Regions from separate parts of the Syntrophomonas curvata genome, predicted to be linked through region 1. Evidence: a T-box and tRNA genes for the amino acid it is inferred to sense, from the RefSeq annotation. Region 1 holds a T-box; the other holds one or more tRNA genes.

Region 1 (7,366 bases):
TCTTCCCGGCTGATACCGGCTTTAGCCGCCGCGTAATTATCATAGGCGGTACCGGCAACAGATGCCAGATTTAGGCTTAAGCCGCTGTCCAGTATTATATTGACCATGCCCATGGCCTGACGTCTTAAAGCATAGGGATCATGGGAACCGCTGGGCTTAATACCGATAGCAAAAAAGCCGACCAGATTATCTATTTTCTCTGCCAGGCTGAGCACTTTTCCGCTTCCGGTAACCGGCAGCCGATCGCCCGCAAAGCGGGGCAAATAATGCTCAAGAATGGCCTCGCATACTTCCTGTTCCTCCCCCTGGTTAAGGGCATAATAGCGCCCCATGATTCCCTGCAGCTCGGGAAATTCGTACACCATATTACTTAAAAGGTCGGCTTTGCATAAATGGGCAGCCCGCCGGAGTACGGTTTCATCACTTAATCCGCAAACTTGGCCTATATACAGGGCCAGGTTTTCAAGCCTTCCCACCTTATCCATGATGCTGCCCAGGCGTTCATGAAAGAGGACATCGCGAAGTCCCTGCACCATGTCTTCCAGCGGCTTACGGGTATCCTCGTTCCAGAAGAACAGGGCGTCCTCCAACCGGGCCTTCAGTACCCGCTCATTACCAGCCCTGACCATATCCAGACTATGGTCGGTCCCATTTCTGACTCCAATAAATCCCGGCATCAGTTTCCCCCGGGAATCGAATACCGGGAAATAACGCTGGTGTTCGATCATAGTAGTGGTCAGCACCTCGGGCGGCACCTCCAGGTAAGAGGGGGAAAAGCTGCCGTAGAATGCAGTGGGATATTCCAGCAAATAATTGACTTCCTCCAGCAGGTCGTCATTATCCATGGGGCGCCCCCCCGCATCGGCGGCTGCGTTGACCACCTGCTGTCTGATCAGCTCTTTTCTCTCTTCCTGGTTTAAAACCACGTGATTCTCTTTAAGCACCCGGAAATAGTCCTGGGGGTCCTTTACCTCCAGAGGACCGCGGGATAAGAAACGGTGCCCGTAAGTATACCTGCCGCTTTCAATATTTTCGATGCGCATGGCTACCCTTTCATCACCGAAGAGGGCCAGCAGCCACCTGATGGGACGGGCAAAGCGGGTGTGATAATAACCCCAGCGCATGGACTTGGGAAAGCTCAGGCTGTGTGCTATATCCTGCAGTATCCCGGGGAGGATGGCAGTACTGGCATTACCGTGTTCCTTCTTTATTACAAATATATACTCGATCCCCCCCACTTCCCGAACTTCCAAATCTTTGAAATCCACCTTCTGACTGCGGGCAAAGCCCGATCCTGCTTTACTGGGCTTCCCCTCCGGGTTCAAGGCTATGGATTTCTTGGGTCCCCGGCTTTCGATAACCGCATCCGGCTGCCGCTCTTCCAACTGCCCGATAAAAAGGGTCAGCCGCCGGGGCGACCCGAAGCTTTCTATTGTTTTGTAACCAAGACGGGCGTCGCTCAGCTTCTGTATTGCTATTGACTTCAAGTCGACGATAGCTTTGCTCATATAGACAGATGGTATTTCTTCCACCCCTATTTCCAATATCAGGTCTCTGGCCATTACCGCACCTCCTCGTCGTTCAGCAGGGATTTCCTAAGCCTTTCGTCCTTTATCAGGGGATAACCCAATTTCTTGCGCTGTTCCAGATACTCCCCCGCTACCAGCCGGGCCAGGTTGCGAACCCGGGCAATGTAGCCGGTGCGCTCGGTCACACTGATAGCGCCCCGGGCGTCAAGCAGATTGAAAAGGTGGGAGCATTTCAGTACATAATCATAGGCCGGTTGAGGCAGGTGGCGGTCAGCAATATTCTGAGCCTCTTGCTCGCACAGGTTAAACATGGCGGTGAGTGAGCTTACGTCAGCCAGTTCAAAATTATAATGAGAATAATCCACTTCCGCCTGATGGTGGACATCGGCATAATTAATGCCGTCTACCCATTCGATATCGAAAACACTCTCCCGGTTCTGAATATACATGGCTATCCGCTCCAGGCCGTAGGTAATCTCGGCGCAAACCGGATAACAATCGAAGCCGCCGCATTGCTGGAAATACGTAAACTGGGTTATTTCCATGCCATCCAGCCATATTTCCCATCCCAGCCCCCAGGCTCCCAGGGTTGGGGACTCCCAGTTATCTTCTACCAGCCGGATGTCATGTTTGTCAGGTTCAATGCCCAGATCACGCAAGCTGTCCAGGTAGAGGTCAATCACATTATCCGGTGACGGTTTGAGTATCACCTGGTACTGATAATAATGCTGGAGCCGGTTGGGATTTTCCCCATAGCGGCCATCGGTAGGCCGGCGGGAAGGCTCCACATAAGCCACTTTCCAGGGTTCCGGTCCCAGAGAGCGCAAAAAAGTGGCCGGATTCATGGTTCCCGCACCCTTTTCCACATCATAGGGCTGTTGAATAATGCAGCCCTGTTTACCCCAGTAGTTTTGTAAACGCAGGATAATCTCCTGAAAATTCATCGGGCAACCTCCTTAATATCTTCTATAGGCAATTAATAGATAAATAACCGCCACCCTCTGCGAGGGCTCTGACGTTCACTTTCCCCGCCATTAACGGCGCTAGGTTTAGTATCCGATTTTTTGTCCATGGCTGCCTGCCTATGCCCCACAAGTATGCCTTGCGGTCATTGGTTTCAATGCTTCCGAATTCCCCCTGGAAACAAAAAAACCTGTCCTTTCGGACAGGGACGGGGCAACCCGCGGTTCCACCCTGATTGGCTAAAAGCCCACCTTATACGGTTCAGGTTTTACTAACCTCATAGGCGTTCCTCCTGCAGCTCCAAGGCGCCTTCAAAGGTTTATCCTGCCGGTTCCCATCACTCCCGGCTCTCTGTAAGGATTAGGCCCTTCTACTACTCCTCTTCATCACCAGATATTCAGTTAAACATTATTTAGTTTACCAACCCCCCGGGTCCTTGTCAATCTCGGCCCAAGAAATCCCTTGCCGCTTTCCCTTCATCTTTAAGCCTATTTCTCAAAAAATCTCCTTTCCTTAAAATTGCCAATACTGTACATAATTATCTATAATATACTTTAGAGAGATAAAAAAAATATTGCAGGCTGGGTTGAGTAAAGTGGCTGGGTTTATAGAGAAAATTCAGACATTTAAGGGGGATTATTATGCGGGATAATCTTATGCCGTACTCCATTAAACTGAACCCGGTACTTGAATCACTGGCCGGACAGCTTGAGGGCGAAGTTGACGCCCGGGGGTTAAGCAGTAATTTTTATCGTTTATGTGTAAGAACCAATATCTATCAAAGAACTTCCTCACCTAGAGTTTATGAAGTGCCTGACCCCAAAGTTGCTCTTATTGTAATGGATATATTACATGCCGAGTTCAGATTATGTGAGAAACAGGCAGGAGGATGCTTGATCTGGCTGCAAAAATGGGATCCCGAGTTAAGAGAATGGAGAGACTGGAATGACTGCCGGGGGAATAGTCTGGCCGATTACGAACTGGATGAAAACTGGGTTTTCACCCCTTTGAAAGACTAGTCAACTCCAAAACTTAAAGACTTGGAACCCCAAGACCCCGGATATCCGGGGCTTTTTTTTTGCAGAAACCGTCGCTAAAATTCCGGCCTCTTTACCTGCTTAAAGAGCTTATATCCGCCATCAATATTCAGCGCCCGGCAGCCATGCTGATCAAGCAGCCGACAGGCGATATAGCTTCTTAAACCGGTACGGCAATAGACCAGCACCTCCCGGTCAACCGGGATCTTTTCCAGATTATCCCGCAAGCTGTCAACTGGAATATTATGTGCACCCGGCACAGCTCCGGCGCTATACTCCATCGGTGTGCGCACATCCAGCAGATAAGCTCCCTGGTGAAGCCGGGCTGCGACTTCTTCCCAGTAAGTTACCTTTATATCACCATTGACCATATTTCCCGCGGTATATCCGGCCAGGTTTACCGGATCCTTGGCTGAAGAAAACGGAGGCGCGTAAGCCAGTTCCAGTTCCTGCAATTCAAAAACACTCATTCCTGCCCGTATGGCGGCGGCCAAAACATCTATACGCTTATCTACCCCTTCAAAGCCAACCACCTGCGCACCCAGCAGCTTGCCCTCATCGGGGGTAAATAAAATTTTGACTGCCAGCTCGCTGGCGCCTGGATAATATGCGGCATGCGATGCCGGGTATATATGGCATACCCGATAATCTATTCCCAGCCTCCGCAGCTCTTTCTCATTACGCCCGGTACAGGCAGCAGCCATTTCAAATATCTTTACAATGGCTGTACCCTGGGCCCCCCTATAAGGAATCGGGCGTCCGGCAATATTATTGGCTATCACCCATCCCTGGCGATTGGCAGGGCCGGCCATGGGCAGTAAAAAATCCTCCCCGGAAACAATATCCTTAGTCTGGACGGCATCACCGGCGGCGTAGATGAAAGGGTCGGAGGTACGCAGATATTCGTCTGCCAGTATCCCCCCGGTTGAGCCTATCGCCAGTCCCGCTTCCCGGGCTAAACCGCTTTCCGGTTTTACCCCAATGCCAAGTACCAGCAGGTCGGCAGCAATCCTTTGGCCGCTGGCCAGAACCAGTTCCTCCACCCGGGACCCCCCTGCCACGGAAACAAGCCTGTCGGCAAGATATAACTCTATCCCCTGATTCAGCAGATAATCCTGTGCCAGCGCTGCCATCTCATAGTCCAGCACTCCCATTATTTGAGGAGCAGCTTCAATAATACTCACATCGATTCCATTCAGCTTCAGCATTTCAGCCATTTCCAGACCAATGAAGCCCGCGCCCACGACTGCGGCGCTGGCGGGACGGTGCATATTGACATATTCCTTTATCGCATCACTGTCGGGCAGGTTCCGCAGGGTAAAAACATTGCTGCTGTCCATACCCGCTATGGCAGGGGTTACCGGAGACGCACCGGGGCAGAGAATAAGAAAGTCGTAACTTTCCTTATAGGTTTTATCTTCAAGCATATTCCTGACCTCGATCTGTTTCTGTTCAGGCATGAGGCGCACCACTTCATTTAAAACGCGGACATCAATGTTAAATCGCTGATGTAGGGATTTGGGGGTTTGCACCAATAAATTCCGGCGTTTTTCTATAACGCCTCCGGCATAATAGGGTAAACCGCAATTGGCAAAGGAAACATATTCACCGCGTTCGAATATAATTATCTCCGCTTCCTCATCAAGCCGACGCAGGCGTGCTGCTGCACTGGCCCCGGCTGCCACCCCGCCGACGATTACAACTTTTTTTCCCATTTGCCGACACCTGCTTTCAGTTTACTAAACACATCAGTTTTTCCAATTCCACCGCTTCAGTAACTCTGGGCCGTGTTCATCATTTTAGCATATAGTTTCCTGTTGTGGTAGTTATGACCACTGGGAAAGATTTTCATGGACTTTGGCTTAGCCGAATGCTATTCTATTATTGACATATAATGTCATAATTGCTCATATAAACTAGTAAAATGTAATGTTAATGGTTTGCAGCCTAGAGGAGAACTGTATGGGCCATTCAGAAGGATTTTATCATTTCATCGTGGACAGAATGATTAACGCCTTTGCTTATAGCCGCATTATTACCGACGAAACCGGTAATGCCATTGATTATGAATTATTGGAAGTAAACCCCGCCTTCGAGGAGTTGACCGGATATAAAAGCTCAGAGATTGTTAACTGTTCATTTAGTCTCCTATTCCCCGACCAGCGCGATTTCATAAGTACCTGGGTCAACCGCCTGCAGAAGGTATGCCAAAATGGAGGCCGGGAGGCTTTTGAATACTACTGGGCTCCGCTGCGGCGCTGGTTTTATATCACCGCTTATAATGTTGAAACGCACCACTTTATAACCATATTCAGCGATATCAGCTGTTTAAAGAAAACCGAATCCGCTATCAGGGAAGAACGAAGAAACTTCAGCACCTTCTTTGACTCCATAGATGCCTTTGTCTTTGTCCTCGATACCAACGGCTGTATTAAGTATGTAAATCGCACCGTTCTTGACGGCCTGGGCTACAGCAGAGAAGAATTGAAGAATACCCATGTATGGCTGCTTTACCCCCGCGAGCAGCATAAAGAATTCCGTCGTATTTTCTCGGCTATGATCCGGGGCCGGGAAAAGTATTGCACGATTCCGCTGCAGCATAAAAATGGAGCGCAGATACCGGTTGAGTCCCGTATAGTTAAGGGAATCTGGAGCGGTGAAGAGGTATTTTTTGCCGTCAGCAAGGACATATCCGACTTAATGCTTTCGGAACAAAAGTTTTCCCATGCCTTTCACTTTAATCCTACCCTTATGTCTATTTCTTCTCTGGAAGACGGCTATTATTTTGATGTCAATGAGAGCTACTGCCGAAAGTTTGAGTATACGCGGGATGAATTGATCGGTCATTCCTCTCTGGAGCTGGGTATACTTTTGGATGCCGGACAACGTGACCGGGCCAAACAGATTATTACTGCCGAAGGTAAGCTGGTCAATTACGAAATAATACTCAGAACCAAAACCGGAAAAGAACTGATCGGTCTTTGTTCGGTTAAATGCATCCGGATCGGCAGTAAGGACTATTTGCTGACCATGATCAATGACATCACTGAAATACGAGCCATGCAAAAAGCCATGGAGGAAAAAAACCGGCAACTGGAAAAGCTGAACCGTATGCTGGTTACCCAAGCCGTTACCGATGATTTGACCGGCCTATACAACCATCGCTACATCTTTGCCAGCCTGGAGAAAGAAATGGGCAGAGCCGAGCGCTACCGGCAGCCGCTTACCATAATTATGCTGGATCTCGACCATTTTAAAGAGGTTAATGACAGGTTCGGGCACCCGGCAGGTGATAAGGTTCTGGCTACAGTTGCCGCCATTATCCGCAGCAGCCTGAGGGAAACCGATATAGCCGGGCGCTTTGGCGGAGACGAGTTTATGATTATTTTACCCCACACCGGCGTTGCCGAGGGCCAGATAGTAGCGGAAAGAATACGATACGAGATCGAGCAGTGCCCCTTTACCAGCCAAAACATCAGGATTACCATGAGTATTGGGGTATGCGAATATGCCGGCGAAGAACTGGATCAACTGGTCACCCAGGTTGATGAATTGCTCTATTTGGCCAAAAACAAAGGGCGTAACCGGACAGAAGCGAATGTGCCCCGATGCAAGCTAGGGACCCTTTACCGCCAAGACTTTTAGACCGGTTAGGCAGCGTCAGGACACCGGAGAAAAGAAGGTATCACCAAATATTTCTTTCCAGATTTGATTGGCATTATAACCATCCCCCCGGTCCTCGAAAAGCAGAGCCTGTTTCGTCTTTTTAAATGCTATATTGGCAAACGCCCCAAAATCCTCTTCCCTTTCTATCCTGCGATTGCTCCCTTTGGCATA
Region 2 (7,366 bases), 850 kb from region 1:
GTTGGCTGAAGCCTTGCTTTCCACATAGGCAACAGCCTTGCCATTGACCATAATGGCGGCGCCAGGAACCTTAAACTCCAGCACTGCGGCCAGCTTCTTTTGAGCCTCATCGGGAGACAAAAGCCCTGCGCGACTGACCAAACCCTTTTTGCATTCCACCTGGGTTGCCAACTCCAGATCCTGAGAACAAATTTTTTCTTTAACTCTTTCAATCCCATTTATCGCCTTTGCCAAATCAGCCTTGTGCTTGATGGCAAATTCATTTTTACCGTTTATGTACACCGTGTAACCCGGCGTTCTTATCCCCAACAACCAGATCAGACCTACAAGCAAAACCGTAATTACAGCCACTGCCGGCAAACAAGTCTTATTCTGTCGTATATAATCTATCATAATTCTGCTCCATGTTTTATTTTTTTACTTCGCATTTATTTTCTATTTGTTTCTACATAAATCCTCCTTCATCACCTAAAATTTTGGTTCTCATCTACCCTTTTGTGTAAATCCTGGTAGATAGCGCCCTCTATTCGTTTCTTATGCATAGTGCAGGAAATTTCCGCCGGAACGGCAATACTGCCATTGCTGAAAAAATTATTGGCGTGGCAGCCCCCGCCGCAAAAGTTTCGAGCCCAGCACTGCCTGCACCGGGCTTTATTTTCCAGATGATTAGTTTGAAAGCTGCGCCGGACATTACGGTCAAGCAAGCCGCTGCCGACATTGCCCATATAAAATTGCTTTTCCCCGATAAACTGGTGGCAGGGGTAAATATCACCCTCCGGGGTAACAGCCAGATAGTCCACCCCGGCCCCGCATCCGCTGCGGCGTTTGGCCAGACAGGGACCCTGCTGCAGATTCAGATTATAATGGAAAAAATGAATATCCCTGCCACTGCGATGATACTCCAGCAGGGTTTCGGTCAGGTTCTCATATTCCTTAAGCACCCGGGGCAGATCCTGCTCCTGTATGGCGTAAGGGCTGTCGGCTCCAATGGCGGGTTCCAAAGAAAGGTTATTAAAACCAAGATCAACGATGTGGCGCAAATCTTCGACAAAGTCAAGATTGTGCCGGGTAAACGTGCCTCGGATATAATAGCTTGCCGGGTTGCAGGCTACCATTTGCCTGATGTGGGGCAGCACCATGGCATAACTTCCCTCACCATTATTAAGGATACGGTGACGGTCATTGGTCTCAGGTCTTCCATCCAGGCTTAAAATTACAGCAACATCATGTTCGATTATAAAATTCCTTATTCTTTCGTCCAGCAGCAGTGAATTAGTGGTCAGGGTAAAATTAAAATGCTTGCCGGCTTCCTCTTCCAGCCTGCGTCCATACAGAACCAGACCCTTGACTACTTCGAAATTTAGCAGCGGCTCACCCCCAAAGAAATCAATCTCCAGGTTTTTGACCTGACCACTGCTCCGTATAAGAAAATCAAAAGCCTTTTTACCCACATCAAAGCTCATCAGAGCCGGTTTCATTCCAAAGTCACCCTGCCGGGCGAAACAATAGCTGCATTTCATATTACAGGCATGAGCTACGTTAAGGCATAATGCCTTTAACGGCAGAACTGAAAGATCCAGGGCTATTTTTTCTTCCGCGGTAAAAATTTCTCCCTCTTCATATAGAGCCATTATTTCACCGGCAACTTCCATAACCTCTGAAGAAGGATGACGTGCGCTGCAGTCCTCCGTGGCCAGATAAAAATCCCCCTGATGGTGAATGAGGCTATTTATAAATTCGCAGGCCGTTTCATCGATAACATGAATGGCGCCGCTATTTACGTCCAATAAAATATTGAGTTCTTTCCAGCGATATAAATGAATATGGGCGGCAAAATCATAGCTGGCCAGTCGGTACACCTTTTTTCTCCTCTCCCTGTATCAGTATCAGTGCATAAAAAAAGGGGCTCTGCCCCCATCCTCATGTGAATTACTGCTTACGGCATACCTGATTGCCAACCGTACAGGAAGTCTTGCAGGCTGACTGGCAAGAAGTGGCACATTCACGACAATTGATTTCCCCATCACGTTTAAGGTTTGCTTTTACCACCGTAACGATGTGTTTTTTCATTATCCAACCTCCCATTTAAATAGCCGGGTGCAGGCTGTAAGCACCCGTTCTGCCAACTTTCTATTAAATTATTAAAAGATATGCCGAATGTAACAATTTAATGAACCAAGGCGGTTAAATAGCCTTTAAAATGGCTTTTATTTCCGTCCCCTGCATTATATCTTATTTCTTTCCTTATTGTAAAGGCCTGTTCCGGTGCGTTATCTGCAGATAAGCTCTTCATAAGACGCTCTTGCTGCCAAGGACTCGCTGGGTGCTATGCCTGGATTATTCTGGTATCCCGTTTCAAGCCAGGTTTAAGACACCGGTTCTTAAAGGTCGGCAATACTATAAAAGCTTCTCCCCAAGGTGACATCATCAGCCATAAATTCCCTTATTTCACCATCTGCTAATCGAACCAGCAGACCGCCATTGTCACTTATAGCTACCGCCTGACCCGAAACCGAATCTGAACCCCGATTGACAGTTACCCTTCGCCCCAATGTATGGTTGTACGTTAACCATTTATCTTTCACGTATTGGGACCCCGAATCTAAAAAACATCGGTAATGTTCATCCCAACTGTTGATAAACTCCCGGAGAATTCTAAGCCGGGGCAGATCATTACCGGTCTTGATCTTTAACGAAGTGCTCGTTTTACGGCAATCCGGGGGCAGTTCGGACTGCTCCTGATTCACATTTATACCTACGCCAATAATAACCGCCGGTCCATAGCTCTTGGAAGTCATGCTCTCCGCCAGGATACCGCAAACCTTTTGCCCGTCTATAATGATATCATTAGGCCATTTGATGCCTGCGTTACACCCACTTATTCTGCACAGGCTTTCTGCCACCGATACCCCGGCCAGCAAGGTAAGGTGCGGTATCTCCCTAATGGCAATGGAGGGCCGCAAAATTATCGACACCAGAATCCCCCTACCCGGCGGGCACTCCCAATAGCGACTGCGCCTGCCTTTGCCTCTGCTCTGGGATTCGCTCATTACCATAGTCCCTTCACCGGCGCCACTGGCGGTCATTAGCCGGGCAATCGAGTTGGTAGAAGATAGCTGGTCATAATGGTAGATAGTCTTTCCTGCCAATTGTATGACCCGCCCCTGGTAGAATCGGATTTTAAAAGCATCAGCAGCAGCGCTTCGCACCCAGCAGCGGATTGGGGAGTTAAAATTTTGGTTATTATTAAACTTGTCTGGCAAATTAACCACCCCTGCTTCAACATCACCCATAGAAAGAGAGAAACCTTTCTCATAACACTTCCTTTTAAATATAAGGTGATGTACTCTGTAGCAATTATAAGCCAAACCAGCTTTAAAGGAAATTAATCCGCTACTACATTAATAATCAGTTTAGCCAGTGCGATAGCGGTAGCGGTAACTACCGCTATAAATAATAGTATCGGCCATAAATGCTGCGGGCTGAAAAGCCGCCTACTCAATTATGGCCAATACATCCCCTTCGCTTACTTGGTCTCCGACTTTAACCCTGATTTCTTTGACTGTACCAGAGAACGGACAATAGATAGGGTTTTCCATCTTCATAGCTTCGATAACGATTACTTCATCATCTTCATTAACTTTTTGGCCTGCTTTTAGATTAAGCTCCAATATTTTTCCGGATAAAGGGCTCTCAAAGTTTGCCATTGCTTTTAACCTCCATTAATTTTTGAAATATCTTTCCCCAAATCCGGTAAAAAATCCTCATAGTCTGATTATCCCCAGCCCATATTGCTACCCATCCACGCATACATATGCCAAAAGCCATAAACAACGTTTATGGCTTTTGGCATATTACTTATAATTTTCTCGGGAACACAGCTGTGAACTAAGACTCACTAATAATGGACCCCTCACAAGGACAACGATATGTGCTTCACACATAATAATGGAGCGGGAAAAGGGGTTCGAACCCTCGACACCCGGCTTGGGAAGCCGGTGCTCTACCACTGAGCTACTCCCGCACCAAAGTTATTTTATAACAGATGAAGACCGGAGTCAACCTGCCCCCTTGAAAGCAATTACTGGAGGCATAAAACAAATGTGTTATTTGCTCGATTTAGATGCAGACCTCGGCGCGGGCATAAACAAAACGGCTCCCCACATTGTGAGGAGCGCGAATTGCATGCAGGCGCAGCCTGCTAGTGCGAGCGTTCATAAGGACAAACTCTCAAACCCGCATGAAATAAGGAAAACCGGCAGTAAACAGATGAATATTACAAAGCTAAATACGGCCACTAACCTTCCATAGTTAGTGGAAGGTTAGTGGCCGACGAATTGTATACCTCTAATATTTCCCTAAATAAATCCATAGGATCCATTTCCAAAGCGTAAGCATGATGTATAAGCAATTCAACACTAATCCAGTTTTTCCCTCGCTCAAGGTTTGCCAAGTGTCTTTGAGAAATCCAAGGAACGTTGTTGAAAATTTCTGCACTTCGTTTCTCAATAAAGCTTTCTCTACTGTGATAAGGCTTTCCAAGTAATTTGCGCTTTTCTGCTAACATTGTTCCGATATCAACCAATAGGCGACTATACTCTTTTTTCTCTGCCATTTCCCAGTCCTTAATATGCACCATGGTGCATTGAAATATGTTGTATCCATGATAATATAAAATCAAACACAAAGCAATAGCTTTCGTGTAAAAAAACTACTTAGGAGGACAACCTATGAAAAAAGACACATTAAAATTTCGAGTTCGAGCGCTACGTACACTTGCTTCACCTTATAGTAAAGATGATGAAGACGAAAGCACATTCGAAACAATCTATTACCTTCTGGTAAACATGAAGGATTTACCTGTTAACATTCCTATGGATGTGAACCCTCGTGTTCCCAAAATGACCACCAATCCAGCTAAGAACCTTAGGGCTGCGGTCGTGGAGCCTGAAACGGACTTTTATCTAAACAATCGCGGTATTGTTATTTCAGCCAAATCACTTGCATTCGACTCCGCAAGTTCAATTGTTACTGTTGATTTAGGGGATCAATCCGAAGATAGCGACAGGAGTCTGTTCGGCATCCTTGATGGTGGGCATACATACAAAGCCATCATTGATCAGCGGAGTAAAATTCCAAATGATATTGAAAAATATGTGCGTATGGAAGTAATCACCAATGTTCAGAATGTCACACGATTGTCAGATGCAAGAAATACGTCTGTACAGGTAACGGATATTGCGCTTTTTAACTTGGACGATAAGTTTGAGAATATTAAAAAATCTATTCAAAATCAGCCATATGCAAATATGATTGCATACAAGGATAATGAAAACAAGGAAATCGGCATAGCAGAGCTACTTCGTTTAATGTATGCTTTTGATATTGAAAGTTTTCCCGATGACTCATCTGCTCCGATTCAGAGTTATTCAGGAAAGGCGCAGGTATTTAAACGTTATAAAGCCGCTTGCGATTCTCCACTTTATTTGTCATTAGTGAAACATATCCCTGATTTGGTATTATTATATGATACGATTGAGCGAGAAATCTCAGAAAAATACAAGGAGTACAAAATAGCTCAGGGTGTTGCAATTCCTAGATTTGGGCGGGTTCGCGGCATAGAGCCTAGTGAAAAAGAAAATGGAGAGAGTCAATCCTTCAATTCTTTTTTTCTGAAGAACGAGATGCAATACAAGACTTCTACGGGATATATCTACCCGATTTTTGGAGCTTTTAGGAGTCTGCTGCAGTTTGATAGTGAAACCGGAGAGGTATCGTGGCTCTTTAATCCCATTGAAATATGGAATGACGTTGGAGTGAGCTTAGCTCAAAACACGTTTGAATCTTTTTCAAATCCCCAGCTCGCAGGAAAGGACAAGCCTCTATGGCTATCAAACTATCGCATTGTTGAAACACAAAGTCTTAGAAAGCTACTAAAGCAAAAAAGTAAAAAATAACACAAAAAAACAGGTTGGTATTGTACCAACCTGTTTTTGTCCTTATGACCACTTAAGGGTCATTCGTAATGGCGGAGCCGACGGGATTTGAACCCGCGATCTTCGGCTTGACAGGCCGATATGCTAAACCGCTGCACCACGGCTCCGCGAATTAAAGTATCCACTATTATTCTAACTGCTGTCGTGATATTCTTCAACACCTGCCAGGAGAAGTGCTCTGCAATCTATTTAACCATGGAAAATCCGGGCCTGCTATGGCCCTTACACCGGCATATCACCTCTTTTCCCATATCTATTTCTCTTGCTGAAGTGAGATATTTAATCAAAAATTCTTTGACTATTATTGACTATTAAGCATCAAGATATTATACTCAGAGACAGCAGGACATATAAATTTTTACCCTTACAAGAGATTATCTGACCATATTTGACCAATGTTTTTTTAATGGGCTTAATTAAGGGAGGTTGTTAAAATGACAAAAGCTTTAGGTATTGATTTAGGCACGACTAATTCAGCCGTTGCAATTATGGATAATGGCAGTCCGGAGGTTATTGCCAATGCCGAAGGAGCCCGGACTACGCCTTCGGTAGTAGCTTTTAAAGGTGAAGATCGGTTAGTAGGACAGATCGCCAAACGGCAGGCGGCACTTAATCCGGAGAACACCTTCTATTCCGTGAAAAGATTCATGGGCAGGAGGTTTAAGGAGGTTGCCGATGAGAGAACCCTGGTTCCTTATAAGGTAGCGGCCGGTAATGATGACGCGGTTCGTTTCAAGGTTAATAACAATCTGGTTTCGCCCGAGGAAATATCTGCTATGGTGCTGACCAAGCTGGTAGAGGATGCTTCCCGTTATATGGGGGAAAAGATTACTGATGTGGTAATTACCGTACCAGCCTACTTTAATGACGCCCAGCGCCAGGCTACCAAGGATGCGGGGAGAATTGCGGGATTAAATGTATTGCGCATTATCAACGAGCCTACCGCAGCCGCCCTGGCTTATGGCCTGGATAGTAAGAACAACCAGACTATCCTGGTCTTCGACCTGGGGGGAGGAACCTTTGACGTATCTATTCTGGAAGTAGGCGACGGCGTTTTTGAGGTAAAATCCACTAACGGCAACACCCACCTGGGAGGAGACAATTTTGATAAACGGGTGGTAGACTGGCTGGCCGATGAGTTTAAAAAAGACTACGGGATCGACCTGCGCAAGGATAAGCAGTCTCTGCAAAGGCTGACCGAGGCGGCCGAGAAGGCCAAGGTTGAATTATCCAGTGTGATGGAGACGCAGATAAGCCTGCCCTTTATTACTGCCGATGCCGAGGGTCCCAAACACCTGGATATGAAATTGACCCGGGCCAAGTTTGAGGACTTAATCCATGATTTGGTTGAAGAACTGAGACTGCCAGTG

Evidence for each region. A T-box is a leader RNA that pairs with one kind of tRNA and senses whether it is charged. The one in region 1 lies ahead of glyQ (glycine--tRNA ligase subunit alpha), so its partner is inferred to be a tRNA-Gly.
Region 2: it encodes a tRNA-Gly, which carries the amino acid that the T-box ahead of glyQ (glycine--tRNA ligase subunit alpha) is inferred to sense. The anticodon was not compared.

What each region holds. Positions count from the first base shown of each region.
Region 1 covers NZ_CM129641.1:2,302,960-2,310,325, forward strand. Annotated here, with positions in the region: gene glyS (glycine--tRNA ligase subunit beta) at 1-1,562, opposite strand, end outside; gene glyQ (glycine--tRNA ligase subunit alpha) at 1,562-2,473, opposite strand; T-box leader at 2,694-2,888, opposite strand; gene ACU70B_RS10410 (hypothetical protein) at 3,134-3,511, shown strand; gene ACU70B_RS10415 (FAD-dependent oxidoreductase) at 3,586-5,244, opposite strand; gene ACU70B_RS10420 (sensor domain-containing diguanylate cyclase) at 5,492-7,174, shown strand; gene ACU70B_RS10425 (SMODS domain-containing nucleotidyltransferase) at 7,190-7,366, opposite strand, start outside.
Region 2 covers NZ_CM129641.1:3,153,115-3,160,480, forward strand. Annotated here, with positions in the region: gene ACU70B_RS14650 (peptidoglycan DD-metalloendopeptidase family protein) at 1-393, opposite strand, end outside; gene scfB (thioether cross-link-forming SCIFF peptide maturase) at 465-1,859, opposite strand; gene scfA (six-cysteine ranthipeptide SCIFF) at 1,930-2,070, opposite strand; gene ACU70B_RS14665 (biotin--[acetyl-CoA-carboxylase] ligase) at 2,382-3,263, opposite strand; gene ACU70B_RS14670 (acyl-CoA carboxylase biotin carboxyl carrier protein subunit) at 3,495-3,707, opposite strand; tRNA gene ACU70B_RS14675 (tRNA-Gly) at 3,950-4,024, opposite strand; gene ACU70B_RS14680 (XRE family transcriptional regulator) at 4,298-4,615, opposite strand; gene ACU70B_RS14685 (AIPR family protein) at 4,731-5,957, shown strand; tRNA gene ACU70B_RS14690 (tRNA-Asp) at 6,027-6,103, opposite strand; gene dnaK (molecular chaperone DnaK) at 6,431-7,366, shown strand, end outside.